Regions from separate parts of the Vibrio sp. 1078-1 genome, predicted to be linked through region 1. Evidence: predicted binding sites of a transcription regulator. Region 1 holds the regulator's gene; each other region holds the start of a gene.
What was found. The regulator CRP, encoded in region 1, controls carbon source genes, mostly activating them, when cyclic AMP is high. The targets are predictions, from matches to a motif close to TGTGANNNNNNTCACA.
Positions count from the first base shown of each region.

Region 1 (2,207 bases):
TACATTCAACGTCTTTGCCCTTCGGCGGCTAAAGTGCATCAGCTGCTTCAAGAAGATGAGCCTCTGATTAATGATCATATAGCTTTACGTACCTTCAATATCGCGCCTCTTGGTATTGAAACTCTAGCTAAGCCATTTGTAGCTATTGGTTACAAGGCGTGTGGTGATTACGTTTTCGAAAGCAAAAAGCTGGTTGCTAAGCACTATGAGCACCCAGATCCGAAGCAACCTAAAGTATTTATTAGTGAGCTAAAAGTTGAAGAGTGCTCGCCTGAGCTACAAGAGATTGTGAAAAATTTGGTGGCACAAGTCGATGCTGACAAGCTGAACGATAGCGCATTCTTACATGGTGGACGCTTGTGGGATTTAAGCTTTGCTGATTACCAAACGTTGGCTAAAGAAAGTGAGTACGCATCTTGGCTTGCGGCGCATGGTTACGGAGCAAACCACTTCACGGTGAGCGTTAACCAACTCAATGAATATGAAGAAGTGAAGCAGGTAAACGATCATCTGCGTACCGCTGGGTTTACCATTAATGAAAATGGTGGTGAAGTGAAGGGCACTCCTGAGGTGTTGCTAGAGCAGTCATCGACCATGGCAGATAAAGTAGCGGTTCGTTTTAGCGAAGGCACTGAAATTATCCCTGGCGGGTTTTATGAATTTGCTAAGCGCTATCCGATGGAAAATGGTGATTTGTACCCAGGTTTCGTGGCCGCTTCAGCTGACAAAATCTTTGAAAGTACGAATGGCTAAGTTTTAGGGTTAACCTGTTAAGCTTACTCATTAGTGTTCGCTGCACCCTATCTTATTTGGTCATGAGTAAATAAAAAGCCACCAATGTTGCCATTGGTGGCTTTTATAATTTTGTTCGTGTCACTCTAGTTTGAGATTAACGAGTACCGTAAACCACGATGGTTTTACCGTGAGCAGAGATTAGGTTCTGCTCTTCTAGCATCTTCAAAATACGACCTACTGTCTCACGAGAACAGCCAACAATTTGACCGATTTCTTGACGAGTGATCTTGATTTGCATGCCGTCTGGGTGAGTCATTGCGTCTGGTTGTTTTGCAAGGTTCAGAAGCGTCTGAGCGATACGACCAGTTACGTCTAGGAACGCCAGGTCACCCACTTTTTGGCTAGTTACTTGAAGACGACGAGCCATCTGCGCAGAAAGACGCATTAGGATGTCTGGGTTTACTTGGATAAGCTGACGGAACTTCTTGAAAGAAATTTCAGCAACTTCACAAGGAGATTTAGCACGAACCCAAGCTGTGCGCTCTTGGTCTTCCTCGAATAGACCAAGTTCACCAATAAAGTCTCCTTGGTTTAGGTAAGAAAGGATCATCTCCTTACCTTCTTCGTCTTTGATAAGAACCGCAACAGAACCTTTAACGATGTAGTACAAAGTTTCTGCCTTTTCGCCCGCGTGAATTAGCGTGCTCTTTGAAGGGTACTTATGAATATGACAGTGTGAAAGAAACCACTCTAATGTTGGGTCGGTTTGAGGTTTACCTAGAACCATAATATCTCACTTCCTCTGCAGGGTACGCTTGCGCTATCCATATTTTAGCTAAGCCTGAATTAGGCCTACTAGAATAAGAGCACTTTTTATATGCTGCAAGCTCTCTTGTGTTTCGGTAAGAAATAGTATCCTTTTTCGAAAACGATTTCTTGATTTTAATCGTGCCATGATTGAGATTTTGTAAGCAAAACTGTGCACATGATCACGGTATGAAAAGTAAACATCTTCGCAGGCAGGTTTTTAGCCAATTTTCCCTGTTTCGATGAGCTGTTGTAGGATAGGCCGAACTATGAGCTCCATTGCAAAGCTCATCTTACCGCCGGGTACGACAATCGTGTTGTGGCGTGACATGAATGAGCCATCAATCATGGCCAGCAGATATGGGAAGTCGACATTCTTGATACCGCGTAGGCGAATCACCACAAAACTCTCATCCAAACTAGGGATGCCTTTTGCATTAAGTGGGTTGGAAGTATCAACGGTCGGTACGCGCTGGAAGTTGATGTGAGTACGAGAAAACTGCGGAGTGATATAGTTGAGGTAATCGTCCATGGATCGCACGATTGAGTCCATTACCGCTTCACGCGAATGGCCGCGATCGCGAGTGTCACGTACGAATTTTTGTATCCACTCTAAGTTCACAATCGGCACCATGCCGATTAAGAAATCCACATGTTGAGCAACA
Region 1 is NZ_JAWOWM010000023.1:16,460-18,666, reverse strand. Features, by position in the region: gene R7190_RS23630 (DUF1338 domain-containing protein) at 1-753, shown strand, start outside; gene crp (cAMP-activated global transcriptional regulator CRP) at 890-1,522, opposite strand; gene R7190_RS23620 (phosphoribulokinase) at 1,763-2,207, opposite strand, start outside.

Region 2 (2,207 bases), on a different contig from region 1:
TCCTGAAGCGTTGGATAAAACCGCGCAAGTAGGCTCTGGTGTCACAGGTTACGTCGATGGAAAAATGGTCCAAGTGGTCACGCCTTCAAAGGCAGACTTTCCACTTTCTCAAGAAGCCAAAGAGCAAGTGGTTACGTTGGAACAACAAGGTAAAACGGTTGTCATTGTGCGTTTCGATGACGAGGTCATTGGCGTGATCGCATGGCAAGATACATTGCGCTCAGATGCCCAGCAAGCCATCGCAATGTTGAAGGAACTTGGGGTCACGTCGGTGATGCTAACGGGTGACAACCCGAGAAGTGCAGAAGCAATGGCAAATAGAATAGGCTTGGATTATAAAGCGAGTTTGTTACCTGCAGACAAGGTGCATTACGTCGAGAAGCTATCACAACAACATACCGTTGCTATGGTGGGAGACGGTATCAATGATGCTCCAGCCATGAAAGCTTCGAGTATCGGCATTGCGATGGGAGGCGGTACGGATGTTGCGCTCGAGACTGCTGATGCGGCGTTAACACACAACCGTTTGATTGAGCTACCTGCCATGATAGAACTGTCGCGTGCGACGCTAAGTAACATTCGTCAGAATGTCGCGTTAGCGCTAGGTTTGAAAGGTGTATTCTTAGTGACAAGTTTACTTGGTGTTACTGGGTTGTGGGTTGCTGTATTAGCCGACAGTGGTGCAACAGCACTGGTGACATTGAATGCGTTGAGATTACTTCGTTTTGAGTCCAAGCAGATCAAATAACTGACCTAACCATTAATCCCACTCATTAATAGCCCGAGGCATTCGTGTACCGGGCTTTTTTTAACCGTATTCACCTGATGCGATCAGACGTTTTTCTCGTCCTTGAAATCACGCATTGCTATGCAACAAAATGATCTAACGCCCCTTAAAGTGTGATCAATACCAGTTTTGTTTGAAATTTCATTTTCATTACATTTTGTCATTGTGATTGTGATCACTCTATGTTGGTGAAAGGTTCGCTACAGTGCATCTGTACCCAATAACTGATTAATGAGCTTATTGTTCATAAAATAAGCCACAATAAGGAGCGACTTATGTCTCAAGCTGTATTCCATTTAGGTGTTACTGAAGCTGATCTTAATGGTGCGACTCTAGCGATCATTCCTGGTGACCCAGCGCGTGTTCAAAAAATCGCAGAACAAATGGAAAATCCAGTATTTCTAGCAAGCCATCGTGAATACACGCTATACCGTGCAGAGCTAGACGGTAAACCTGTTGTGGTTTGTTCTACAGGTATTGGTGGTCCTTCTACCTCTATCGCAGTTGAGGAATTGGCACAGCTTGGTGTTCGTACTTTCCTACGTGTTGGTACAACGGGTGCAATTCAACCACATGTAAACGTGGGTGACATGATCGTAACGACGGGGTCAGTTCGTCTTGACGGTGCGAGCCTACACTTTGCTCCTATGGAATTCCCAGCAGTTGCTGACTTTGAAGTAGCAACCGCAATGAAAGCAGCGGTAGAAGAGTCTGGCGCTACAGTTCACATGGGTGTGACTGCATCAAGCGACACGTTCTACCCTGGTCAAGAACGTTACGATACGTTCTCTGGTCGTGTTGTTAAGCGTTTCCAAGGCTCTATGCAAGAATGGCAAGACATGGGCGTACTTAACTTCGAGATGGAGTCTGCAACACTGCTAACAATGTGTGCGAGCTCTGGTTTAAAAGCGGGTTGTGTGGCTGGTGTTATCATCAACCGTACACAAAAAGAGATTCCAGATCATTCAACTCTGAAAGAAACGGAAGCGCGTTCAATTAAAGTGGTTGTAGAAGCAGCGCGTAAAATGCTTTAAGCCTCTATAGTTGGCATTTAAACAAACAGAAAAAACCAGAGGCTAACCTCTGGTTTTTTTCTACTTATAGAAATGCGTACAGCTAAAATTTAGGTATAAAAAAAGCAGCATTAATGCTGCTTTTTATCGTTGTGAATTTTAGCTTTTCTTAATGGCACTATATCTCGTCTGAACCGCCCGCGTCTTTAAACCAAGCCGTTAAGTGCGTTCTTAAATCTTTAAGCTCATCAGGGCCAATCAGGGCTAGCCCTAAGTCTTCAGCACGAGTAATGTCATTGTGACGAAGAGGACGGAAGCTCACCAACATTGCGCGCGCTTGCAAGCCACCTAATAGATCGCGAAGCGATTCTAACTTATATAAAGTATCGTCGCCGTCATCTCTCATG
Region 2 is NZ_JAWOWM010000002.1:57,308-59,514, forward strand. Features, by position in the region: gene R7190_RS04215 (zinc/cadmium/mercury/lead-transporting ATPase) at 1-748, shown strand, start outside; gene udp (uridine phosphorylase) at 1,063-1,821, shown strand; gene R7190_RS04225 (DUF1887 family protein) at 1,979-2,207, opposite strand, start outside.
Region 2: a site for CRP is predicted at 952-967, ahead of udp (uridine phosphorylase). Genes of this name have one in related genera too.

Region 3 (2,207 bases), on a different contig from region 1:
ACGCCAGCGTAACCTTCAAATGGAATACGAGTGACGTTACTTAGGCTAGAGCCGTTACCTTGTCTGTGGTGCTGGTTACCCGTTGCAGCCAGTGCGCCAGCAGTACAACCATGGAAACCGTTAGTAAACGCAACGACGCTGTCGCGGCCTTTTACTTTTTTAGCCAGCTTCAATGCCGCCTCAACAGCGTTAGTACCTGTTGGGCCCGTAAACTGAACCTTGTAATCCAAGTTTCTTGGTTTAAGGATGTAAGTATCCAACGCTTCCAGAAACGATGCTTTCGCTTCTGAGTGCATATCCAAACCGTGAGTAATACCGTCCATTTCAATGTACTCAAGCAACGCTTGTTTTAGTACTGGATTGTTATGGCCGTAATTTAGAGATCCCGCTCCAGCAAGGAAGTCTAAGTATCGTTCACCTTGTTCTGTTTCTAGCCAGCAGCCTTTCGCTTTACGAAAAACGACCGGGAAATTGTTTGAATATGAGCGTACGTTGGATTCCTGCTTTTTGAAAATATCCATGATGAGACCGTTTTTAATTCCTATTGTTTGAGGATTATTTGAGAGGAATGCGATACAAATATTCTGTATCGTGTTTGCCTTTAAAGTGGGCTTCTTCATCCAAAAATGTGCTTACTTGGCCAGAATTGCCGTTCATCGCATCTAACTTTTTGAACAGTGCCCAAGAGGCTTTATTATCTTCCGTGATGGTAGTTTCTACCGATTTAACACCGCCTAATTCCTCTCGGGTGAGAAGTTCTTTCAACATGCGGAATGCTAAACCATGACCTCTAAAGCGAGGTGAGACTGCAACTTGCCAGACAAATAAAACGTCTTGCTCGTCTGGTTTCTGATAACCGGAAATGAAACCTGCGATTTCGCCTTTTTGCTCAACCAAAATACTGGTTTTGCTGAAATGCGTAGACTGTAGGAAATTGCAATAAGATGAGTTCATGTCCAATGGAGGACAGTCTGCAATCAAGCTGTAAATGTCGTCACCATCAGAGATTTTAGGCTCACGAAAAATCCATTTTTTACTTGAGTCTTCTCCAATCTCTGGATAAAGGACCCAAGGTGCTGATGTGATCATGTGAAAATACATATCCTTTGAGGTCTAATTAAATTTCCTTTTTATTATGGCCATCCCTCGCGACTAAAAATCAAATAATCCGCCTTTTTATCGGTATTTTTGTGATACAGATCACAAAAATAAACCTATTAACCAAAAATTAAAATAGTTCGAGGTCTAATTTATTAAATAGTCACCTAAATGCACAGTACAAAAAACAACCAGAATAAGACCATTTTCCATGCTGTTCATTTCTCAGAGAAAAATAGAAATCCAAAAAAAAGCGGCATGCTTTCGCATACCGCTTTTATCAATAATTTAACTGCTGATACTAGTTATTTTGATTTCTTAGAAACCGCCTTTGGACGAGGTTCATCCATCAAACCTTTTATCAAAGATACCGTTGCAACAAGCAAAACAATAGTAAATGGTAAACCAGTCGTCACCGCCATTGCTTGAGCAGCAGCTAGACCACCACCCAACATCAATGCAATCGCAACCAGACCTTCAAACGTACACCAGAACACGCGTTGTGGCGTTGGTGCATCGACCTTACCGCCCGCAGCAATAGTATCAATAACCAGTGATCCTGAGTCAGAAGAGGTAATGAAGAACACCACGACTAAGATAATGCCGACAAAAGATGTTATCTCAGCCAATGGCATAACATCTAACATGGCAAAAAGTTTTAAAGGCAGTTCTGCGTTAAACACCGCCTCGTAGCCATCATTAACGTATTGGCTAATTGCGTTACCGCCAAAAGCCGTCATCCATAACACACAAACTGAAGATGGGATAAGAATAACGCAAATAATAAACTCACGAACTGAACGACCGCGAGACACACGTGCGATGAACATACCCACAAATGGTGACCAAGAAATCCACCACGCCCAGTAAAACGCCGTCCAGCCTTGAGAGTAATTCACATCCTCTCGTCCAAATGGCATAGATAAGGCAGGGATATTAGCCACATAGGAAACGATGTTCTCGAAGAAACCAGTTAAAATCGCAATCGTCGGGCCAACAACAATAACAAATAGCAATAGCAGTGCTGCAAGACCCATATTGATTTCAGATAAGATTTTCACGCCCTTATCGAGTCCAGCCACAACAGAGATTAAAGCGAGCGCAGTAAT
Region 3 is NZ_JAWOWM010000002.1:504,204-506,410, reverse strand. Features, by position in the region: gene ectB (diaminobutyrate--2-oxoglutarate transaminase) at 1-521, opposite strand, end outside; gene ectA (diaminobutyrate acetyltransferase) at 556-1,089, opposite strand; gene R7190_RS06215 (BCCT family transporter) at 1,404-2,207, opposite strand, start outside.
Region 3: a site for CRP is predicted at 1,190-1,205, ahead of ectA (diaminobutyrate acetyltransferase). Genes of this name have one in related genera too.

Region 4 (2,207 bases), on a different contig from region 1:
GATGATTCCGTCGGTCGACGGTAACTTTGATCTCAAGTACGGCGAACACCGTAACGTGCTAGCCATCATGCTGCTCGATTGGAAAGGGGTACATAAAGCGCCAACTTATCAAGAGCACCCAGAGGCTTTTAAATCGATACCTTACGGCTTAATGCCCAAGCCTTAGAAATAACAAAACCCGCCATTTAGGCGGGTTTTTAGTGTGTATCTTCAATCTAAATTAGAGAGAGATAAAAATGCCCGCTAAGCACGCACTCATCAGGTTAGCGAGTGTACCAGCAGCAACCGCTTTTAGGCCTAGACTTGCAACATCTTTGCGGCGCTCAGGTGCCATCACGCCGATAGAACCCAACTGAATCGCAATTGAGCCAATGTTCGCAAAACCACACAACGCAAAAGTGATAATAATTTGAGTATGCTCAGACAGTGTCGCTTTGTGCTGCACAAAATCGATAAACGCAACAAACTCATTCATCACCACTTTCTGACCAATGTATGAACCCGCAGCTAGGATTTCGTGGCTTGGCACACCAATCAACCATGCGAGAGGTGCAAACAAATAACCAAAAATCGCTTGTAGCGTTACGCCAGAGAAACCAAGTATCTCACCCAAGTTTTCTAGCCCCGTGTTCACCATCGCGATAACACTCACGAAAGCGATAAGCATGGTACCAACAGCAACAGCAACTTTCATACCGCCCATAGCACCGCTTGCTAGCGCATCAATTACGTTGCTTTCTTCTGATTTATCTAGCTCAATATTGTTGTAATCGCTTGGCGTTTGACGCTCAGGAACGATAATTTTTGCCATCATCAAACTACCTGGCGCTGCCATAAAGCTTGCCGCGATCAAGTATTTGAGGTCGACACCCAAACCAGCATAACCACCAAGCACACTGCCCGCCACTGAAGCCATACCACCAGCCATCACGGCAAACAGTTCAGAGCGAGTCATGTTAGAAAGAAATGGACGAATAAGAAGTGGTGACTCGCCTTGAGATAAGAAGATGTTCCCTGTTGCAACCAAAGACTCTGCTTTACTCGTACCCAAGAACTTCTGGATAGCGCCGCCAATAAATTGAATCACTTTTTGCATAATGCCCAAATAGTAAAGGGCGGAGATAAGAGCACTGAAGAAGATGATGATAGGAAGGACACGAATAGCGAAGATAAAGCCAGAAGAAGCGAGGTCACCAAAGAGGAATTTAATCCCTTCATCAGCAAAGCTGAGTAGCCCCGCGACCCCATTACTTAAACTCGCCAGCGCCGCTTGACCCAACGGGAAATAGAGCACCAAAGCAGCAAACCCCATTTGTAGCATCAAGGCGCGAGATACAGTTTTCCAATTAATGGAAGAACGACCCTCAGAAAGTAGGAAAGCACAACCTAGCAGTGCAACAATACCAAATAGACTAAATAGAACACTCATGAGCTGGACCTACTAAACGTTGAAAAAGAAAAAAGAGCCAAAGGAATTGGCAGAAGAAAGGGACAACGCAGCGAGTGATAACTCACTTTTAGATCCAGAATGTAGACAGAACGAATAGTTCGACATCTTATTTTTACCTTATACAAGCAATTGAACGTAGCTGGTCCGGTCCGTGGGGTCATTCACTGCTGGCGAGCATGTTGCTTGGCCTGCTCCATGTGACGGCTTGTATGGGTAAGGGTCCTGAACAACTAAACCCTAATTCCCGCTTAAACGGGACGCAAGTATAGCCAACAAAAAGAGATATTCATCACATTTATTTACGCAAACGTTCAAGCGTTCAAAATTTAGGCAAAAGTACTCTTTTGTCGTCATACTATTAATAAAAGTAAGGGCATAAGGATAGGCGTTGATGGTAAAAAACATAAAAGTGACCAATAAATATGCAATCAAACTCGAAAGAGCCAAAATTCGTCATTTTGCTCTCGCCAACAGGTGGATTTTGGTTATACAATTCGCGTTGCTTCTTTCGAGGCCTCTGAGTATTCAGAGCATCATGATGCCGAGATGGTGAAATTGGTAGACACGCTAGCATGAGGTGCTAGTGCCTTTGGTGTGAGGGTTCGAGTCCCTCTCTCGGCACCATTATCCTTCTTCCCTAATTTTGTTCGAGTGTAATGCAAAGTTCTAAGCAGGCAAGACAGTCTACAGATGCTAATCAACTTCTGAGTGAGCTTGCGGTTCACGCTTTATTACACCTGCACTTTAAAATTCACGC
Region 4 is NZ_JAWOWM010000003.1:558,751-560,957, forward strand. Features, by position in the region: gene R7190_RS09585 (DUF3541 domain-containing protein) at 1-166, shown strand, start outside; gene R7190_RS09590 (NupC/NupG family nucleoside CNT transporter) at 221-1,429, opposite strand; tRNA gene R7190_RS09595 (tRNA-Leu) at 1,991-2,074, shown strand; gene R7190_RS09600 (DUF2913 family protein) at 2,107-2,207, shown strand, end outside.
Region 4: a site for CRP is predicted at 1,501-1,516, ahead of R7190_RS09590 (NupC/NupG family nucleoside CNT transporter). Genes of this name have one in related genera too.